DNA from 4 places in the Solwaraspora sp. WMMA2065 genome. Region 3 is predicted to be linked to each of the others. Evidence: riboswitches for the same ligand, from Rfam matches in the RefSeq annotation. Region 3 holds a riboswitch; each other region holds the start of a gene.
What was found. A riboswitch is a leader RNA that binds a small molecule or an ion and turns the genes downstream of it on or off. The one in region 3 is predicted to bind cyclic di-AMP.

Region 1 (5,240 bases), 2.8 Mb from region 3:
GTCCAGTAGGTGTCGTTGTCGAAGCCGGCGAGCGGGTCGCCGGACGCGGCCTGGTCCAGGTGCGCGGTGAGCGTGGCGAGGTCGGCACCGACGCTGGTGGCCACCGCTGGGACCTCCGGCAGTACGCCGTGGAAGCGCATCGCGGTCCGGAACGACGTCGCGCCGACCAGGTTGCGCATCGGACCGCGGGCCGACACGTAGGTCTCGGCGATCGGGCTGGCGCCGTCGAGGTGCTTCCACTGGTGCGGGTAGAGGGAGACGACCGTGCCGGTGGCGGAGCCCTCCCGGGCCGTGGTGGTGAAGCTGTAGGTGGCGTCGACCGTGCTGCTGGCCTGGTCGTAGCTCCAGCTGACCCGGGTGCCGGTGACGTGGGCGTGGGCGTACCGGCCGTAGCTGTCCATCAGCGCGGTGCGCCGGGCGGCGCTGGTGCCGGCGCCGGTCGGCAGCAGTGCGACGGAGAAGTAGCCGCGGCCGGCGAGGGTGGAGCTGATCGTGGTCCCGTTGACGGACCAGGTCGCTCCGCTGGGGCCGTAGGCGACGTAGTCGTGGCCGCGCATCGAGAAGCCGACCCGGGTGCCGCTGTGGTGCCAGACCGTCGGGGTGCCGGGGAACGACAGCTCGGCGTTGCCGCCGGTGACCTGGGCGTACACGAACGGCAGACCGTGGCCGACGGTGGCGCGTAGCGTGCGGGCGCCGTCGGACCAGTACGGGCTGACCGTCCAGTCGGTCCAGCCGTCGACCTTGACGTCCGGGGCGTTGAGCCCGGCGACGCCGAGGGTGAACTCTCGCGTGTACGGGTAGTGGTACTCGCCGACGCCGGTCGACGTACCGGAGATCGCCGCCTCGGTGGTGTAGGAGACGCCGAGCCCGCCAGCGGTCGGCTGGAACGACATCGGGTGGGCGTGCAGCGGGTCGGAGTAGGCGCAGTTGTACCGCTTGAACAGCAGCGACGACCACCAGTCGTTGGTCGGCACCGCCCCGGCCGGGGCGGTGCCCGTGACGTACTGCCGGGGGTTGGCGGAGATGTTTCCGCAGGCGGTCGGGGCGGCGGCGCCCGCCGGGCGGGTGGTGGTGTAGCTGCCGGCGCCGACGGTGGCGGCGTCGGCGGTGCGCAGTACGCCGAAGATCAGTCCGGTCGCGGCCAGCGCTGTCACGGTGGTGGCTGCCAGGATCCGGCGCGGCGTACGACCTGTTCGCGCGCCACGGATCGACAGGTTCATGGTGCCTCCGGGTCGGGTCGGGCGCGGTCCACGATCGCGAAAATTCGCGCCCGTCAACGAGTTATTGCCAGGAGGTCATCAGAGATGCGGGCTTCTGTCAATATCCCGACATGAAGTTTCGTGTATTCGGTACGGGGTCGTGGTGGTCTGTTGACAGCCGCGCCGGTGCTGCTGTAAACCTCTCGGTGAGAGCGCTCTCTCTCCTCATGGGCTGCATGTGCTCTGCGTGAGCCGAGTGCGACTGCATGGCGGTAGAGCGCTCTCGCGTGGTCGCCGGTGACCGTCGGCAAATATGCCGATCGGTCTGCCGCTGTTGCGCAAATGACTCCGTACGCTGATTCCGCCGCGAAAAGAAAACGGGGGCGGACGGCCACCGACGTGGCCGTCCGCCCCCGATCGCGGACGTCAGTACACCGACAGGTGTACGTGGTTGGTGTGGTCGCTGGACGGGTCGCCACCCGCACCGCTGTACGTCTTCCAGCCGCTGCTGGGCAGCCAGATCCGCTTGTACCAGATCACGTAGAGCACACCGAGCCGGTCGGCGTTGTTGATGTAGTAGTTCGCCAGGTTGTCGCCGTAGCTCTTGTCACCGCCGGTTGCCACTCCACCGAAGCCGTTGGGCTGGGCGGCGAAGTCACACGCCCGGCCCTTGGGGTGCTCGCCGGAGCTGCCGTTGCGGAAGCAGGACACGTAGCGGGTGAAGCCGGCAGCCTTCGCCTGGTTCAGGGCGTGCAGCGTACGGGGTGTGATGCAGCCGGAGGTGGTGGGGTCGTCGACGTTGCATGACTCGGCCGGCCAGGAGCCGTTCGCGTTGCGTGGTGCCGGAGTCGCCGACGCGCTGGATGACCCGGATCCCGACGACCCGGTGCCGGAGGATCCGGACCCCGACGACCCGGAGCCGGAGGATCCGCTGGCGGCGGCCTGCTCGGCCTCCTCCGCCGCCTGCTGCCTCGCCTGTTCCTCCGCCTGTTCCTCCGCCTGCTTCTCGGCGGCGACCGCGACGGCCAGGGCCCGCTCCGCCTGGTTCCGGCGCTGGTCCATGATGGTGACCTGCTTCTGCTGCTCCCGAATCTCATGCTCGATCGCAGCCTTGGACCTGGTTACCTGGTCACGGGTGCGGTACAGCTCGCGGAGCTGCTTCTCCTCGTTGGCGGTCACCGCGCTCAGCGCCGCCGCCCGGTCGACGAACCCTTCCGGTGAGGTGCTGTTGAGCAACGCGGAGACCGGGCCGAGCCTGCCGTTGCGGTACGCGCGGTCGACGATGTGTCCGACGTTCCTGTTCCGTTGCTCCAGCTCAGCACCGACCGTGGTGAGCTGCTCGGACAGCTTCTTCTGCCGGCCCTTCGAGTGGTTGAGCGCCGCCTTGGCGTCGATCCAGCCCTTGGAGGCCGCATCGAGCTCCTTGCGCAGGCTGTCGGTGCCTCCCTCGTTGTCGACCCGGTCGGGCCGGTTGGCGGGCAGGGCGGCTCCGGCCGGCGAGCCGATCGGGGTGCCGGTGACGGCCATCAGGGCGGCGGTCAACGCCGCCAATAACGCGAATCGGGTTTTTCTGTGGACTGTGCGCGACACTGTGCATTCCTTCCGTCAGCCGCCGACCGGGTTAGCTGACGGGTTCGGGACGGAAGATCCCTACCGCGTGACGCGGATGCACCCCAGGTACGTGGTTCCCCGGCTCGCCGTACGGCGATTAGGCGACGGCCTCCGCGGGCGCCGGAGGGGCGCCGCCCGAGCGGAGACCGGGGCCGAGACTACCGGTTCCTCGGGCTGCCGTCCCGGCATCGATAGGTCTGTTATATCCAGAAAAATCAGAAATATACGTAGATCGTAGTTGTCAACGTCGCGGTAAGGTCACGAAACTTAAGCATCTGCTAATCACCAGTCAGCCGGTCCGCAGGAGTCGGCGGGGGCCAGCGGCTCGATCTGCAGCGTCGCGTGCTCGATACCGAACTCGTCGTGCAGGGCCGCCCGGGCGTCCCGCAGTACCGTGCCGATCTCGGCTGACGGGGTCACGGCCAGGTGTGCCGAGGCCACCTCCATGCCCGGGGTGAGCGTCCAGACATGCAGGTCGTGCACGTCGCAGACGCCCGGCACAGCGGCCAGCCGGCTGCGAACCCGGTCGACCTCGACATGCTCCGGCGCCGCCTGCACCAGGATGCGCAGCGCGGCCCGCGCCAACCGCCAGGTACGCGGCAGGATGAACGCCCCGACACCGACGGCGACCAGCGGGTCCACGTACCACCAGCCGGTGGTGGCGATCACCGTGGCGGCCACCAGCACCCCCACCGAGCCGAGCAGGTCACCGAGCACCTCCAGGTAGGCGCCCCGTACGTTGAGGCTCTCCCTGGCCCCCTGGCGCAGCAGGGCGAAGGCGACGATGTTGGCGAGCAGTCCGGCGATCGCCACCACCAGCATCGGGCCGACCATCACCGGCTCCGGATCGGCGAACCGGCGAGCCGCCTCCACCAGAACGTAGAGTGCGACCCCGGCGAGCAGTACGGCGTTCGCCAGCGCGGCGAGCACCTCGAGGCGGTAGAGGCCGAAGGTGCGCTGCGGCTCCCCGGTCGGTCGTCGGGTCGCGGCGATCGCCGCGAGCGCCATACCGATGCCGAGTACGTCGGTGAACATGTGCCCGGCGTCGGACAGCAGTGCCAGGGAGCCGGTCGCCAGCGCGGTGACGGCCTCGACGACCATGAAGACCGCCAGCAGGGCGAAGGCGGCCCAGAGGCACCCGTAGTGTCGCTGGCCGGTGCTCCCGGCACAGTGATCGTGTCCGACTCCCACGCCTGCCACCCTCCGTTGCCCGGCGTCTCGTCGGCAGACTAATGCTCACATGGCAATATGTGCAATCGACTCCTGGTCGAGGTCGATGGTGACCAGCCGCTGGGTCGCCCGGGAGAGCGCGACGTAGAGCGTGCGCACCCCGGCCTCGGACTCGGCGCGGATCTCCTCGCCGGCCACCAGCACCACCGCGTCGTACTCCATGCCCTTCGCCTGCAGGCTCGACACCACCTGCAGCCGCGAGGTCGCCAACCCGCCGAGCCAGCCGGCGACCTCGTCGCGCCGGGTCACCGGGGCGATGACGCCGACCGTCCCCTCCACCGCCGCCAGCATCTCGGCGGTCGCGGCGCGGACGGCGGCCGGCAGCGCCGCCGCGGAGACCCGGTCCCGGCGCGGTGCCACCCCGGTCGCCCGGACCGCCGTCGGCAACGGGGCGTCCGGGGCGACCTCGCGGATCGCCCCGGCGGCCAGTTCGAAGATCTCCGCTGGGTTGCGGTAGTTCGTGGTCAGCTGGAACTCCCGCTGCGGTCGCCGCCCCAACGCGCGGTCCCGGGCCTGGGCGAGCTCGGCCGGATCCCCGGTCCACGCGGTCTGTGCCGGATCCCCGACCACCGTCCAGGAGGCCAGCCGGCCCCGGCGCCCGACCATCCGCCACTGCATCGGCGACACGTCCTGCGCCTCGTCGACCACCACGTGGGCGTACTCCCGGTAGTCGGCCGGCCGCTCCCGGGCGGTGACGCGGGCTGCCCGCTCCCGGTCGGCGAAGGTCGTCACCTCACGTACCCCGCCGGCCACCCGGAACGGATCCCGGTGCTTGCGGCGGGGCTGCGGCGGCCGGCCGAGCAGTTCGTCCAACTCGTCCAGCAGCGCCACGTCCGCGATCGTCGGTCCGTGGTCCACCAGGTCACCGAAGGCGTCGGACAGCACCGTGATCTCGGCCGGGTCGAGCACGCCTCGCGCGTACCGATGCAGCCGGCCCGGCCGGGCCAGCCAGCCCAGCACATGTCGCGGCAGCAGCCGGGGCCACCAGGCCCGCAGGAAGTCCCGGAAATCGTCCCGGTCCGACAACTCGTCCTCGAACTCGGCCTGGCCGGGCAGCCGGGCCGGGGCCACCAACTGCCGGGCCTGCGCCCACAGCGCCTCGAACAACCCGTCGATACCGGCCCGCCGGACCTCGTTGCGCCGGGCACCCCGGGGCAGCGCCCGGGCCCGGATGCCGTCCAGCTCCGGGCCGCGTAGCCG
Region 2 (5,240 bases), 1.8 Mb from region 3:
CGCACTGTCAGCTTGGGAAGCTGATGTTCTGCCATTGAACTACACCCGCGAGCGGCCCCACTCTACCCGGTCCGCCCGGTCGCTGCGCAACAGGCCCGGCCGCCAACCGAGCACAGCATGGGGTACGGCTCGGCGCCCGTCGACCGACCGTCAACGGGTAGGGCGTCAACGCGTCGGCCGGTGCCACGCGGCGGGTCAGCAGGCGACCGGGGTCGGCACCGGGTGGGAAACGCTGCCGCTGGTCGGGTCGAGCCAGACCTGGACGGCTGGTTGCCGTGGCGCCGCCGCGTAGTGGCCGGTGCCGCCAGCGCGTTGCGCCACCATCGCCACGTCGACGGTGAACTCGAACAGCCGCCAGTCGACGTGCGGCACGGCCCCGAGATCGCTGGCGAGCCGACCCACCTTGGCCGGATCGGTGACCGGATGCGCCCGACCTGCCAGGTACGCCTCGTCGTCTCTCTCCTCCGGCGGGAACGAGTGCAGCGCGTACCGACCGTCCCGCTCCAGGTCACGCCGCTTCGGCGAGTCGATGATGAAGCAGAACAGCCCACTGTCGGTGATCACCGGGGAGACCGGGTGCACCCGGGGACCACCGTCGGCTCGGACGGTGGCGAGGTAGCCGAGGCCGGGACCGTACTGCTGCATGAGGAGTCGGATCGCCGTGGCCAGGCGGGGCTCGTCGGCTGCGAACTCGGACCAGGTTGCCATGCGGTGATTCTATCGAACATGTGTACGAAGAGATAGTGGGATCGCCCGGCCACGCCGATCCGGGTACGTTCCGGCCAGGACACCGGCCGCACGGTCACACCGGCCGCACGGTCGCTATCGTGTGACGATGCTCCTCTCCGACCGGGACATCGTCGCGGAGACCAAGTCCGGCGGCCTCTCCCTCGAGCCGTTCGAATCCTCGCTCATCCAGCCGTCGAGCATCGATGTCCGGCTCGACCGGTATTTCCGGGTCTTCAACAACCACCTGTACACCCACATCGACCCGGCCACCCGGCAGGACGATCTGACGTCCCAGGTCGAGGTGCCCAGCGGCGACCCGTTCGTCCTGCACCCCGGTGAGTTCGTCCTTGCCTCCACGCTCGAGGTCGTCTCGCTCGGCGACGGCCTGGCCGCCCGGCTGGAGGGCAAGTCGAGCCTGGGTCGGCTGGGCCTGTTGACCCACTCCACCGCCGGCTTCATCGACCCCGGCTTCTCCGGCCACGTGACGCTGGAGTTGTCCAACGTGGCGAACCTGCCGATCAAGCTCTGGCCCGGGATGAGGATCGGGCAGTTGTGCATCTTCCGGCTCTCGTCGCCGTCCGAGCATCCGTACGGGTCGGCGGTCTACGGATCCCGGTACCAGGGGCAGCGTGGGCCCACTCCGAGCCGGTCCTGGCAGCGGTGGCGCACCTGGCCGACCAGCTGAACCGGCTGGGCTGTCGGAGAGCCGACCCATTGGCGGCGGGCAGGCGAAAGGCGCCCTCCCAAGCCGGGGGGAGACATGGGAGGGCGCCTTTCCGGTGGCCGGTGCTGCCGCTTGACGGGGGGATCAGCGACACGCGCCAGGCCATGGGGAGGAGTGAGGTCTAGCCGGGCCTGCCGTAACTGTGCACACTCGAACCGATCTTGCGCATCTGCACCGGTTCGCCCGCCTGGGAGGCGTGCACGATCCAGCCGTTACCCACGTACATGCCGACGTGGGAGAGCCCGCTGTAGTAGAAGATGAGGTCGCCGGGGCGCAGCTGGTCCCGGCTCACATTGGCGGTCACCTGACGCTGCCGGGCCGCGTTGTGTGGCAGTGAGACACCGGCCTGCCCCCAGGCGGCCAGGGTGAGACCGGAGCAGTCGTAGCTGCCCGGTCCTGCCGAACCCCACACGTACGGCTTGCCGATCTGCGCGCAGGCGAAGGTGACGGCCTTGCCGGCCGCACCGCCGGGGTAGGTCGCCGGGCAGGGCGCGGGACGCAGCGAGCCGAGGGTGTTGGTCGAGCCGTACGCCTCCAGGCGCAGGTCCTGCAACCGGTCGACCTCGGCGTCGATCTCCTTGGCCTTCGCCGCCAGCTGGGCCTCGGTACTGGTCAGCTCGACGATCAACTCGTCGAGCGGGGCCTTCTTCGCGGCGTACTCGTTCCTGAGGTCGACGACGGCCTGCACGTCACGGGCCTGCCGGCGGGCGAACTGGTCCAGCAGCTCGAGCTGGTCGGCGAGGTGGGTCGGCTTGCCGTTGGTGAGAATCGCGTTGAAGACCGACGGGCTACCACCCTTGTACGACCGCGCGGCGAACTCGCTGACCCGGTCCATCGCCAGGTCGATCTGGATCTGCAGCGGCTTGATCTTCTTCTGCAGTTCGTCCGCCTGCTTCTTCTTGGCGGCGAGATCCTGCCGTACGGCGTTGTGCCGTTCGATCGTCGGTTCGAGCTCGGCCCAGACCTCGTCAATCTGCGACTCGATTTCGGCGACGGTCGGCTGCGCCTGCGCCGGCGCTCCGACCAGCAGCAGACCGACGCCGGTGGTGGCGGCGATCAACGCGGTGAGTATTCGTCGAGGGTCGTGCGGCGTTCTTCGCCGATGGTCGCGGCTGGACCACCGGAGGTATCGCCGAGGGGCGCTCGTAGCCACCGGACTCCTTCTCCCCAGACCGCCTACCGGGTTAGCTGACGGGTTCGGGCGGAAAGGAGACGCCCTACCGCAGGTGGTCTGCGGATTCACCCCGGGAGTGCCGTGGGTCCCCGGCTCGCCGTCAGGCGGCGATTAGGTGGTGTCAGGTCGAGGTCAACCCGGTTGGTTGACGTCCTCCCGACTCGACGATCCCCAAGGTTAGAGAGCAGCGTTCTCGCTACGCAAGCGAGAACACAGACTATCTCATTGAGTACGCGGACGATTGCGCATCGTGCATAGGCTGCCATCGTTCAAGCGTTCGAATTTTGCTGGGCGGACCGGCCCGTTCAGACCGGTCCGACCGTACGTTCGGCTGGCCAAAGCACGTCACTCAGATTGCCCTGGCGAGCGGGCTGACCTGCTGCGATCAGCCGACCCGCTTGAATCCGGCGAGCGGCATGTTGTCGATGTTCTCCATCTGCACGGGTTGACCTGCGCGTGGAGCGTGCACCATCAGGCCATTACCGATGTAGATCCCCACGTGATGCAGATCACTAAAGAAGAACACGAGATCCCCTGGTCTGGCGTTGGCGCGACTGACCGAACTGCCCTGATTCCACTGAGTTCCGGTGTAATGCGTGAGACTGACACCGGCACTTGCCCAGGCATACTGGGTCAGGCCGGAACAGTCGAACGCGTTCGGCCCGGTGGCACCCCAGACGTACGGCTTGCCGAGTTGTGCACACGCGGTGCGTACCGCGGTCCCGGCGGCTCCACCGACCGACACCGCCGGACACGGGCCGGAGGCACCAGATCCGCCGGTGTAGCCGGTGGACTGGTACGCGGCGTTTCGCGCCCGTTCCAGGCGCTTGATCTCGGCGTCAATGGTCTTGCGCTGCTCGGCGAGCGTCTTGTCCTGTGCCTGCTGCTTCGTGATCAACTCGTCCAGCGTCTGCCGTTCGGCGAGATAGCGGTCGCGGGTCTCCAGAACGGCGGTGATCTTTTCTTGCCGACGCTTGGAGATCCGGTCCAGCACCACGAGCTGATCCGCCAGGCTGGTCGGTGATCCGGTCCGGAGGAGTGCGTTCAGCTCGCTCGACGGCCCGGTCCGGTAATAGCGGTTGGCCACCTCACCGATCTCGTCCGCCGCCAGGTTGGCCTGCAGCGACAGCGGGCGGATCTTCTCGTCGAGCGCAGCCGCCTTCTTCTCGTTGGCCTTGAGCTCGCTGTGCACCTTGTTGTACTGCTCGATGACCGGTTCCAGTTTCAGCCACTGGGCGTCCAACTCGGCTTCGATCTCAGCGAGCGTCGGCTCGGCGTGAGCCGGAACAGCCGGGAAGACCAGTGCGGTTACGGTAAGCAACAGCGCAAACGCGATACGCTGAAGAACTCGTACACGCGGATGCTCTCCGCGTCGATATGGGGACCCACTGTGACGATGGATGTGCGAGTTTGCGAGCGCACGTGCCATTGGCAGCGACTCCTTCAATGGTCGATCGCTGGGGCCTCACGGGCGGGGGTACGGAGGCCGACATCCGCAGCGGTCGGTGCATCACCTTATTGGAAAGCGCGGCGTTCGTTCAAGACCGCCTGCCGTCTCTGCTTCATTGCAAGCAGCTGCTCGTCGCCGCCTGCAGCCGCTGCTTCTCTCGCAGCTACCGTTTCTCCTGCAGGCACCGGGCTGGGCGGTTAGCGTGTTGACTTCCTCCCCGCCCTGGAGGAACGGGGATTCCCTGGGTCGCCCCAGGGGGTTCCTGCTACACCGACGACCGCCCCGTCCGAGAGGAGGACTCCTGGTGAGGTCTCACACCGCCTCCACAGGCAGTCACGGAGAGCCCCTCCGCGAGGATCGTCTGGGTTTCACGAACGAGCCGAGTGGTCAACTTGTGCAGGTGATCACGGCGGCGGTCGGCGCTCCGGGCATGAACCCGGGCCACCGCCAACCGGGCCTTGGCCCGGTTGGCCGAACCTCTGGCCCTGCGTGCGAGGTTCCGCTGGGCGCGGGCCAGCCGCTGCCGGTCACGGTGTTCATGTCTCGGGTTGGGGATCTTCTCCCCGGTCGACAGGGTGAACAGGCTGTCGAGGCCGGCGTCGACCCCCACCACGGCAGTGGTGGCCGAGGAAGGCGAGGTCGTGCCTGCCCTGCTTCCGCAGGGGTTCCGGTTCCTCCCCGGCCGCAACGCCGGAGTATCCACGGAAGGACTTTGATGACGTCGCTCAGCCTCGCGGAGGAGCTGGTCCTGCTCAGCTATGACGATTCCGGGACCGCGACCGTCGCTTCCCCCGAGCTCGACTATGCGGTCGCCGGGGCGGTGTTGTGCGACCTCGCCGTCGGCGGGCAGATTTCGATCGACACGGACGGCCGGGTGCAGGCCGGCGACGATCCCGGCAGCGGGTACGCGCCCGGCAGCGACCCGGGTCGGAAGCTGCTCGACCGGGTACGGACCAGGATTCTGGCCGAGCCTGGCCGCGCGACCCGCGACTGGGTGGTCGATCTGTCCCACGGTGTAGTCGACGAGGTACTCAACGGGCTGGTCGTCTCGGGGGTGCTCCGCCGGGAACGGGACCGGGTGCTCTGGGTGCTGCCCCGGACCAAATTCGCTCCGCCGGACGGCGGCGAACCGCCCGCCGAGACGGAGACCCGGCGACGGCTGG
Region 3 (5,240 bases):
CCGGTCCGCCCGGTGCCGACCAGGGCCGGTCGGCACCGGGCGGATGGTCCGGCCGGGGTTCGAATGGCCGACCGGCCGCTGCCGGGGAGTAACTGCCGTACCGCGCTGAATCCGTCATCTCCGGCCTCCGGGGAGTCGACGAGGCATTACCGTCGTAGGGTTCCCCTGCTGGCCGGCGGCAAACACCGGGCACCCGGCTTGCCGGCGGTCACGCACCTGACTACGACGGCTCGTCGGAGAAGCCGACGGCCGGCCGGTACGCTTCCCTGCATGCGGCAGCTGTGGACCCCGGCGTGGATCCTGCGGCACCTGGTGGCGGTGGCGCTGGTGACGGGCTTCCTCGCGCTCGGCTGGTGGCAGATCAGCCGGGCCGCCGCCGGTAACACGCTGAGCTGGGCGTACGCGGTGGAATGGCCGGTTTTCGCGGCGTTCGTGGTGTTCATCTGGGTCCGCGAGGTGCGCCAGGCCCGCCGGGCCGCACCCGGCTCGAACGACGGGTCGCCGTCGCCGCACAGCCGGGCACCGCACAGCCGGGCACCGCACAGCCGGGCACCGCACAGCCGGGCACCGCGGCGGAGCGGGCACCGGGACGAGGCGTTCGGCCGACCGGTACGGGTCCGGTCCACCGCCGGCGCGACCGTTGCTCCCGGCCTGGAGGATCCGGACCTGGCCGCCTACAACGACTACCTGGCCTGGCTGAACGCGAACCCGCACGCCAGGGCTGGCGACTACCCGGGCTGACCGGAAGAGAGAAGGACGGACGACAGTGTCAGGCGCACTCACCCGGTACCGACTGATCGCGTACGTGGTCGGCGTGGTGCTGATCCTGCTGATGGTGGTCGGCATGCCGTTGAAGTACCTGTTCGACCAGGCCATCGTGGTCGAGACGGTCGGGCCGGCGCACGGGTTCCTCTACATGGTCTATCTGGTCGCCGCGTTCGACCTGGCCCGACGGGCCAACTGGTCACTCGGCCGGATCCTGGCGATCATGCTGGCCGGGACGGTGCCGTTCGTGTCGTTCTACGCCGAGCGGGTGGTCGTCCGTTGGGCGGGCGGGCAACCGCGTACCGAGCCGGACAAGGTGTTCTCCGGCTGACACCGGGCGGGCGGTGGCCGGCTGACAGCGCCCCGGGCCGGGCCGGCACCGGTCGGGCCGACCCGGCCGGGGCGTACGGCCGACGTTGCCGGCGGCCGTGGTACCGAGCCATGTGCGGCGTCGGATCAACCCGTGGTGTGGCCGCCGGAGCTGGTCGGTGCACCGGACAGCCCGGCGACGAATGCCGACCAGGCAGCGGCCGAGAATTCCAGGTGCACTCCGGGGTCGGTGGAGTTGCGCACCCCGACCGCCGGGCCGATCTCGGCTACCTCAACGCAGGTCGTCGCCTCGCAGCGGCGACTCTTACGCCACGCCGGACCGGCAGTGCTGGTCACAGTCACCCAGACTCCTTAATAAGGATAAATCAGTAAATTTGCCATCAGAGCACGCAGGCAATCGGGCGGACTGTACCAGTTCTCGATCTTGCTGACGCGACTGGGCGACACCGGGAAAGCCGGCGGAACCGCCGTCCGGACCATGCGGAGGGGCCGGCCGTCCTTAGCAGACCTGACGGCGGCGGTGTAGCGTGCAACAGGGTGGCAACCAGCCAGGTAGCACACTGCTAGGCACTCCCCCGGAGCGTTTCCCATGTCTGCCCGACACCAGGGCCCGACCATCGGGCGTCGCCGGCTGCGTGCGGCGCTACGCCGGGCACGCGAGGCCGCCGCGCTGACCCAGGACTACGTCGCCGCTCAAATGGACTGGTCGCTGTCGAAGCTGATCCGGATCGAGTCGGGGTCGGTCAGCATCTCGACCAACGACGTCAAGGCCCTGCTGGACCTGTACGGCGTACGCGACCAGCAGCAGGTGCAGGATCTCGTCGAGTTGGCCCGGGCGGCACGACGGCGCGCCTGGTGGAGCGGATACAAGGACCGGGTGCCGGCCGCCTACGCGGCCTACATCGGTCTGGAGGCGGAGGCGTCGGCACTGCGCTACTTCCAGCCGATCAGCTTCCCCGGCCTGCTGCAGACCGAGGAGTACGCCCGCGCGGTGATCCCGGCCGACGGCCCGCACCACGTACCGGCAGCCGAGATCGAAGGACGGGTGCAGATCCGACTGGCCCGCCAGCACGAGGTGCTGTTCGGCGCGGACCCGCCGCAGATCGAGGTGATCATCGACGAGGCGGCGCTGCGCCGGATGACCGGCGGCCCGCGGGTGCTGCGCGAGCAGCTCCAGCACGTGGCGAAGATGTCCGCGGCGCCCCACATCACGGTCCGGGTGCTGCCGTTCACCGCCGGGAGCAACACGGTGCTCGGTCCGTTCGTCATCCTGCACTTCGCCGACCAGGCCGACGCCGATGTGGTGTACGTGGAGAGCGCTCTGGTCGAGGAGGTCATCGACCGGGCCGACGAGGTCCGGCCGTACCAGCATGTGTTCGACCGGCTACGGGCGGAATCCCTGTCGCCGGCCGACTCGGTGGCGATGCTGCACGACCTCGCCCGTCGACTGGACGGGCCGGATGCGGGCTGACCGACGTTGACCAGCCCGCCGACGACCGCCACGGCGGCCGGGCCCGCTCACCGCTGGTCGGGCATCCACGGCTCGATGGTGACCGGCTCGGACAGACCGGCCAGCCGGGACATCTCCCGGGCCCGCATCAACGCCCGGCTCACCTGGCCGTACTGGCGTTCGTCGTCGGTGCTGAACAGCAGCACCAGCAGTCCCTGGTGGCGGCCCCATAGTTCGTACGCCCGCGGCCGCAACCGGTCGCCGAGCCAGGCGACCGCCACCGGCACGAACGCAGCCGCCAGCATGGCGAGGTAGGCACCCGCGCTGACCTCATCCAACCCGCGGGTGTAGCCGACGGTCACCGCGACCGCCGTCAGGGTCACGGCGGTCACCACGATCACCCGGCCGGTGAGACGGTCGCGGGCACCTCGTGCGGTCCGGAGTTCGGTGAGGTCGCGGACGGCGAACCGCCGGCCGGCCACGACGAACCATTCACCGGTCACGCAGATACCGGGCTGCCGGTAGAAGGCCCGTCCGACACTGGGGCCGGACGGGGCGGGTACCGGGGAACCGCGTCGGGGTGGGGTCTGGCGAGTAGCACGCATAGCTGCCTCCGAAGGGCTCGTGCGGCGCTGACCTTGCGGGTCCATTGTGCAAACAGCAAGCTACTCGATGGAAGGTAGTCATTCTGCCACCTAGCAGAATGACGTACGGCAGGCCGCTTCCTGGATGACGAATCAGACCTTCCATCCCCATTTATCCGTATAGCACAATGACAACAACCGCGTAGACCGACTAATGACGCATTATTCGCAGTTGATCAACCGCCCGCCAATGACGACGCACCGCAGTCGACCGATTACACGAAGGCAGGGAGATGTTGCCCAGAGCAGCCAGCCGTCACATCCAGTAACTGTCACCGGGCCCCAGTCAGTTCCATGCCGCGGATCACGATCGCAGCACTTTCCGGGTCGCAACCCTTGCGGCTAAGTTGGACCGGCTGGTCCGGTCGCCAGTCACCGGGAAGCGGTGATGCCGGTCCAGTGCCGCCGAATCGCCGTAGCGAGATTACCTGGCGTTACAGCCAGTGATTCCACGGTCGCGATCCGGGGACCCACCGGCACCTGGGGTGAATCCGCGGTCCACCGCGGTAGGGCGAACTTCCCGCCCGAATCCGTCAGCTAACCCGGTAGGCGGCCAGGAAGAAGGGTTCTGCGTTCTTGTCAACAGCGCGGATTCTGCTGCGCACCCTGATGCTGACCGGCGTAAGCCTCGGCCTGGTGGTACCGGCGACCGCCGCGACCGCCCAGCCGACGGTCAGCGAACTCACGCAGCAGATCGACAAGGAATCCGAAGAGCTGGCCAAGGTCGTCGAGTCGTACAACCGGCTCAGGGAGGAGGCCAAGGCCACCCGGACGGCGGCCGAGGACATCGACGCCAAGCTCGGCCCGCTGCAGGCCGAACTCGCGGCAGCGCAGACCGAGGTCGGTCAGATCGCGGTCAACGCGTACAAGACCGGCGGGTTGAGCACCGCGACCGCCCTGCTCGACGGCACCTCCGGCAGCTTCATCCACCGGCTCGGCACCCTGGACCACCTGGCCCGGGACCGGCAGCAGCGGCTCAGCGAGTTCACCAGCACCCAACTGACCTACCTGGCCGAGCAGGAGAAGCTGCAGGCAGCCCTGAAGAAGCAGGACGCCCAGGTCAAGGAGCTCGCCGACCGCAAGAAGAGCATCGAAGCGGACATCGACGAGCTGATGGACAAGCGGGAACGGGCGTACGGTGCCGCGAGCGAGACCGGCTCGTCGTACACCGGGACCGTACCGTCGGTGTCCGGTGCCGCCGGCTCGGTCGTCGAGTTCGCCTACGGAGCCATCGGCAAGCCGTACGTCTGGGCCGCCAGCGGCCCGAACGGCTACGACTGCTCAGGCCTGACGCTCGCCGCCTGGCGTACCGCCGGCAAGAGCCTGCCGCACAACGCGGCGATGCAGTGGGACGTGGTCGCGAAGATCAACCGTGGCGCACTGCAGCCCGGTGACCTGGTGTTCTACAACGGTCTCGCCCACGTCGGCCTGTACGTCGGCGGTGGACAGGTGATCCACGCTCCCACCTTCGGCCGCACCGTCGAGCTGGCCAGCGTGGACATGATGCCACCGTACGGCTACGGCCGGGTCCGCTGACCCGGTCGCTCGCCCCGACGAACTGCCGACGGCCCGGCATCCGCTAGCGCGGATGCCGGGCCGTCGGCAGTTCGTCGGTAGTCTGTCGGTTCGTCGGCGGGTCAGGTCGCCTGCGGTCAGTTCGTCAGGCGGCCTGCAGCCCTTCTGCCCGGGCCAGCTCCCGCAGCCGGCCCAGTGCCTGGATCTCCAGCTGACGGATGCGCTCCCGGGACAGCGAGAAGCGCGACGCGACCTCGGTCAGCGAGTGCTCCCGCCCGTCCTCCAGGCCGTACCGGGCCCGCATGATGCCGGCGGACCGGTCGTCCAGGTGGTTGAGCAGACCCTCGATCCGCTGCCGCTCCAGCCCGGTCAGCACGATGTCCTCCGGCGACGGGGCGTCGCTGTCGGCCACCAGGTCGCCCAGGTTGGTGTCGCCGTCGTCGCCGACCGGGGTGTCCAACGACACCGTGTCCTGCGACCACCGCACCAGCTCGTGCACCCGTTCGACCGGCACGCCGAGCGAGGCGGCGATCTGC
Region 4 (5,240 bases), 2.6 Mb from region 3:
TTCCCGTGGCGGACCATCCGGGGCCAGGAATGCTCGGCGTACTGGCCGGCCGGTACGGCCGCGTTCCACGTGGCGGCCGACATCGCCGATGCGGTCCGGCGGTACGTGCACGCCACCGGCGACGTCGAGTTCGAGCGGGAGATCGGCCTGGAACTGCTGGTGGAGACCGCTCGGCTGTGGCGTTCGCTGGGTCACCACGACCGGCACGGCCGGTTCCACATCGACGGGGTGACCGGGCCGGACGAGTACACCGCCGTGGTCGACGACAACATCTACACCAACCTGATGGCGCAGCGGAACCTGCTGACCGCTGCCGACTGCGCGCTGCGCTACGCCGACCGGGCCTGGGTGCTCGGCGTCGACGACGAGGAGACCGCGGCCTGGCGGGACGCGGCCCTGTCGATGCACGTTCCGTACGACGACGAGCTGGGCGTGCACCCGCAGTCGGCCGGGTTCACCCGGCACCAGGAGTGGGACTTCGCCGGCACCCCGCAGGACCACTATCCGCTGCTGCTGCACTACCCGTACTTCGACCTGTACCGCAAGCAGGTGGTCAAGCAGGCCGACCTGGCGCTGGCGATGCACTGGCGGGGCGACGCGTTCACCGAGGAGGAGAAGGCACGCAACTTCGCCTACTACGAGCGGCGTACGGTGCGGGACTCGTCGCTGTCCGCGTGCACCCAGTCGGTGATCGCTGCGGAGACCGGGCATCTGGAGCTCGCCCACGACTACATGGGTGAGGCCGCGTTGATGGACCTGCACGACATCAACCGCAACACCCGCGACGGTATCCACGTCGCCGCCTTGGCCGGGGCGTGGCTCGCGCTGGTCGCCGGCTTCGGGGGGATGCGTGACCACGGCGGGGAGCTGGCCTTCGCTCCCCGGCTGCCGCAGCGGATCAACCGGCTGGAGTTCGCCATGATGTGGCGGGGCCTACGGCTGCGGGTGGCTGTCCAGCACGACGAGGTGACCTACTCGCTGCGCGATGTCGATCAGAACGCCACCGTGGACCTGACCCATCACGGCGAACCGATCACGGTGGCTGCGGACAAGCCGGTCATCCGGGCGATCCCGCCGGCCGGCCCGGTCAGTCCGCCGCCGCAGCAGCCGACCGGCCGCTCACCGGTACGCCGGTCGGCGCGTACCGACTGACAACCTACGTCTCGTGCTGACGACCTGCGTCTCGTGCGGTGCCGGGGCCGGCCCCGGCACCGCACGAGGTGAGGTCAGGTCACAGCAGGGACAGATGTACGTGGTTGGTGTGGTCGCTGTTCGGGTCGCCGCCGGCACCGCTGTACGAACTCCAGCCGGTCGTCGGTGACCAGAACTGCCGGTACCAGATGACGTACAGGATGCCGAGCTTGTCGGCGTTGCGGACCAGGAAGGCGGTCAGGTTGTTGCCGTACAGCCGGTCGTCGCCGAAGGCGTCGCCGCCGAACCCCTGCTGCTGAGCGGAGAAGTCGCAGGCCCGTCCCTTGGGGTGCTCGAACGGTCCGCCGGGGCGGAAGCAGGAGACGAAGCGGGTGAAGCCGGCCTTCTTCGCCTCGTTCAGCGCGTGCATGGTGCGCGGCGTGATGCAGCCGCTCGTGGTGGGGTCGTCCAGGCTGCACGACTGGGACGGCCAGGAACCGTCCGAGTTACGCGGAGCCTGGGCGGCGACCGGCGAGGTGGCCGAGACAAACCCGTTGGTGGCGACCGCGCCGACCAGTTGCAGGGCCTTTTCGGCCTCTTTCTTCTGGCGGGACATCGCCTCGAGTTGCTGTTCCTCGCGGGCCACCTCGGCGTCGATCGCGGCGACCGCCCGAGCGGCCTGTTCGCGGGCCTCGTTGAGCTCCCGGATCCGCTTGTTGTCGTGCATGGCGATCATGTCCAGGCCTTCGGCGCGTTCCAGCAACGTGTCCGGATCGGCACTGTTGAGCAGGACCATCACCGGGGTGATCCGACCGAGACGGTACGAGTTGGAGGCGACCTGGCCGATCTGCGGGGTCAGCGCCGCTATCCGCTCCTCGACTTTTTCCAACTCGAGGTTGAGCTTCAACTGGCGTTTGCGGGACTCGTCGACCGCGGCTTTGGCTTCGACGAAGCCCCGGCCGGTCGATTCGAGCACCTCACTGAGCAATGGCGGGGCGCCTTCGTCGTCCGGATCCTGAGCGGCGGCCGGCGACGCTACGACGAAGCCGGCGAGCAGGGCGGCGACGGCGGCGAGGGCCGCGGCCGTCGGAATCCGCCGGCGGAGGGGTGCGGTCATCCTGTTCCTTTCCTTGGCCGCCGACCGAGTTAGCTGACGGGTTCGGGACGGAACGATCCCTACCGCTGGCGCGGATTCACCCCGGTGGAAACGTGGTTCCCCGGCTCACCCCGGAGGGGTGATTGGGCGGCGGTCACCGCCGGCGCCGGTGGGCGCCGCCTGGCGGAGACCGCGGGCAAGCTTACCGGATCGGTCACCGGCATCAACACCTCGACAATCCTGACTGAGCTGGAATAATCCGTTACCAGACAACGACTTTCGGTGATGTCCACTGTCTGCGTTTGTCGGTGTACGACAAGTCGTGGGACGGGCCGGATATCGCTGCGTCGAGGTTAGCGGCTGACTACAGTGCGTATGAGGAAAAGCGGCAAAGTCCTAGCCTCGGACGGATCCTCGGTGAGAGATGACGATTCCCCGGTCGGGCCGCCGGACGCCGACAGCGTGGCGGTGATCGGCCTCGGGCGGTTCGGTGGTCAGGTCGCCCAGTCCCTGCTCCGCCTCGGCCATCACGTGCTGGGCATCGACGAGCACCCCAAACGGGTGCACCGCTGGTCCGAGCGGCTGCCGAGGGTGGTCGAGGCGGACTCGACCGACGACCAGGCGTTGCGCCAGTGCGGCGTCGCCGACTACCCCCGCGCGGTGGTCGGTATCGGCTCGGACGTCGAGGCCAGCATCCTCACCGTGGTGGCGCTGACCGAGCTGGGTGTCCCGGAGATCTGGGCGAAGGCGATCACCGCCAAGCACGGCCGGATCCTCGCCTCGGTCGGTGCGCACCATGTGATTTTTCCGGAGGCGACGATGGGTGACCGGGTGGCCCACCTGCTGGCCAGCCGGATGCTCGACTTCATCGAGTTCGACGACGGGTTCGCCATCGCCAAGGTCTGCGCCCCGCCGGACGCCACCGGTCGGACGTTGGCCGAGTCCCGGCTACGCCAGCGGTACGGCATCACGGTGGTCGGGATCAAGGAGCGGGACCGGCAGCTGCGGTACGCGGAACCTGAGACGTTGATCCCGCCGGACGCGCTGCTGATCGTCGCCGGGGTGACCGCGGCGGTCCAGCAGTTCGGCCGGTGAACATGGGCGTGACCGCCTCATCACACCTTCATTTCGTGAGCTGATCAGCCGCTGCACTTTCGCAAACTCGTGACTCAGGCTACAGTCCCTGCATGGGAGCGCTTCCATCGATGGATGTGCCCCTGCTGAGGTAGTCGACGCGTGGCGCGGCGATGGCGACATCACCGTGTCAACCGCACAGCTCCCGAGGCTGGCGGCGGGCCAAGCCCGGACACCGCCGCCAGCCCGCGCACCACCTGTCGAGAGGAGGTGGAACCAGAGCCACTCGCGTGGCCCGGCTCCCGCGCGTCACGCACGACCTGGACGCCAAACCGCTCGTGCGTGTTTTGCAACTGAATGGTGGGGACGGGGGTTGCCCTCCCCGTCCCCACGCTAGTCCCCGATTGTTACGGCGGAGAATCGCCGACAAGTCGGGACCGCGACGTCGGTCCGTCCGAGAGTGCTGTCCAGCCTGCCGATGCATCGGCAGGCTTCGTTGTGTGTGTGGGCCTCGGAGCGGCGGCTGAGCTGCCGTGCTCGGTCTGCGGCGACGGTCGGACGCAAGCTCGCTCCACCGGCACCGGAGGTTCGATGCTCGTCGATGAGTAGTGGGCAAGCTCACAGTCGGTCGATCCGCTGGTCCGTCCCGGCGTCCGCACCGAAAGCGAGATGCCCATGCCGCAACCGCCACACCACTGCCGCCGGTGGATCCGGCGCGATCCCGACCACCCCCGGCACCCCGACCGTCGCCGGCCAGCCCGAGCCTGCGCCTGACCATGCCGCCCGGCGACGACCAACCACCCACCGCGCCAAGCGCGCTGACCGCCACCACGATCGGCACCGACTCGGTCACCCTGCGGTGGCAGCCGTCCGCCGACAACGTCTACGTCGCCTGGTACGAGGTGCTGCGGGTCAACCCCGACGGCTCCACCACCCCGGTGGCGACCGCCCCGCAACACCCGCCGACCGGACCGACCGCCCGGGTCGGCGCACTGCAACCGCAGACCGCGTACACCTTCGTGGTGCGGGCCCACGACGACGCTGGCAACACCTCACCACCGACCGAGCCACTGACCGTGCGGACCCAGCCACCTGTGGGGCGCCGAACCGGTCGACCTGGTCCCGCCGGACATCACCGTCGCCAACACGACGTGGAACAGCCGGATCCCGGCCGGCGGCAGCGCACAGCTCGGTTTCGTGGTCAGGTACTCGGCGAGCAACCCGCCGCCGACGACCTTCCTGCTCAACGGCGAGCGCTGCGCGTCCTCGGGTTGACCCTCGTCGAAGACGCGCTGGTGACGGCGGCTTGCTAGCCTCGCCCGCATGCGGGTGCTGGTGGTCGAGGACGACCCCGAGGTACGCAGCGCCGTCGTCACCGCGCTGCGCTCCGGCGGATTCGCCGTCGACCAGGCGGCCGACTGGAGCCAGGCCGACCTGAGCATGAGCATCAACGACTACGACTGCCTGGTGCTCGACCGGATCCTTCCGGAAGGCGACTCACTGCACCAGCTCAGCCATCGACGCCGGTCCGGGCTCACCACACCGGCTCTGGTGCTCACCGCGCTGGACAGCGCCGGGGACCGGATCGCCGGCTTCCAGGCCGGTGTCGACGACTACGTGGTGAAGCCCTTCGTCACGGCCGAACTCGTCCTGCGGGTCCGGGCGCTCTGCCGACGCCGCGGCGCCACCACCCCGCCGCTGCTGCGGGTGGCGGATCTGGAGGTCGACGCCGCCCGTCGGGAGGTGCGCCGGGCCGGCGTCCTGCTGACGCTCACCCGCAAGGAGTTCGCCGTACTGGAGATGCTGCTGGTCCGGCGTCCGGCGGTGGTCAGCCGAAGCGACCTGTTCGAACACTGTTGGGACGAGCTCGCCGACCCCAGCTCGAACGTGGTGGACGCAGTGGTCGCCCAGCTGCGCCGCAAGCTCGGCGAGCCGCAGT

Region 1: linked by a shared signal. The riboswitch ahead of O7610_RS12390 (coiled-coil domain-containing protein) and the one ahead of O7610_RS30430 (C40 family peptidase) in region 3 are both predicted to bind cyclic di-AMP.
Region 2: linked by a shared signal. The riboswitch ahead of O7610_RS22450 (C40 family peptidase) and the one ahead of O7610_RS30430 (C40 family peptidase) in region 3 are both predicted to bind cyclic di-AMP.
Region 4: linked by a shared signal. The riboswitch ahead of O7610_RS18845 (coiled-coil domain-containing protein) and the one ahead of O7610_RS30430 (C40 family peptidase) in region 3 are both predicted to bind cyclic di-AMP.

The regions. Positions count from the first base shown of each region.
Region 1 covers NZ_CP128361.1:2,746,922-2,752,161, reverse strand. Annotated here, with positions in the region: gene O7610_RS12395 (glycosyl hydrolase) at 1-1,220, opposite strand, end outside; gene O7610_RS12390 (coiled-coil domain-containing protein) at 1,626-2,726, opposite strand; cyclic di-AMP (ydaO/yuaA leader) riboswitch at 2,794-2,924, opposite strand; gene O7610_RS12385 (cation diffusion facilitator family transporter) at 3,093-4,001, opposite strand; gene O7610_RS12380 (HelD family protein) at 4,047-5,240, opposite strand, start outside.
Region 2 covers NZ_CP128361.1:4,923,619-4,928,858, reverse strand. Annotated here, with positions in the region: tRNA gene O7610_RS22465 (tRNA-Gly) at 1-49, opposite strand, end outside; gene O7610_RS22460 (pyridoxamine 5'-phosphate oxidase family protein) at 196-708, opposite strand; gene dcd (dCTP deaminase) at 836-1,414, shown strand; gene O7610_RS22450 (C40 family peptidase) at 1,575-2,513, opposite strand; cyclic di-AMP (ydaO/yuaA leader) riboswitch at 2,612-2,755, opposite strand; gene O7610_RS22445 (C40 family peptidase) at 3,013-4,056, opposite strand; gene O7610_RS30745 (RNA-guided endonuclease InsQ/TnpB family protein) at 4,343-4,780, opposite strand; gene O7610_RS22440 (GOLPH3/VPS74 family protein) at 4,793-5,240, shown strand, end outside.
Region 3 covers NZ_CP128361.1:6,729,899-6,735,138, reverse strand. Annotated here, with positions in the region: gene O7610_RS30820 (DUF6158 family protein) at 1-118, opposite strand, end outside; gene O7610_RS30455 (hypothetical protein) at 271-741, shown strand; gene O7610_RS30450 (DUF3817 domain-containing protein) at 767-1,096, shown strand; gene O7610_RS30445 (DUF397 domain-containing protein) at 1,222-1,437, opposite strand; gene O7610_RS30440 (helix-turn-helix domain-containing protein) at 1,685-2,566, shown strand; gene O7610_RS30435 (DUF6232 family protein) at 2,614-3,048, opposite strand; cyclic di-AMP (ydaO/yuaA leader) riboswitch at 3,618-3,755, shown strand; gene O7610_RS30430 (C40 family peptidase) at 3,766-4,725, shown strand; gene O7610_RS30425 (sigma-70 family RNA polymerase sigma factor) at 4,850-5,240, opposite strand, start outside.
Region 4 covers NZ_CP128361.1:4,129,374-4,134,613, reverse strand. Annotated here, with positions in the region: gene O7610_RS18850 (glycoside hydrolase family 65 protein) at 1-1,152, shown strand, start outside; gene O7610_RS18845 (coiled-coil domain-containing protein) at 1,232-2,248, opposite strand; cyclic di-AMP (ydaO/yuaA leader) riboswitch at 2,251-2,387, opposite strand; gene O7610_RS18840 (potassium channel family protein) at 2,645-3,322, shown strand; gene O7610_RS30920 (fibronectin type III domain-containing protein) at 4,006-4,614, shown strand; gene O7610_RS18830 (winged helix-turn-helix domain-containing protein) at 4,625-5,240, shown strand, end outside.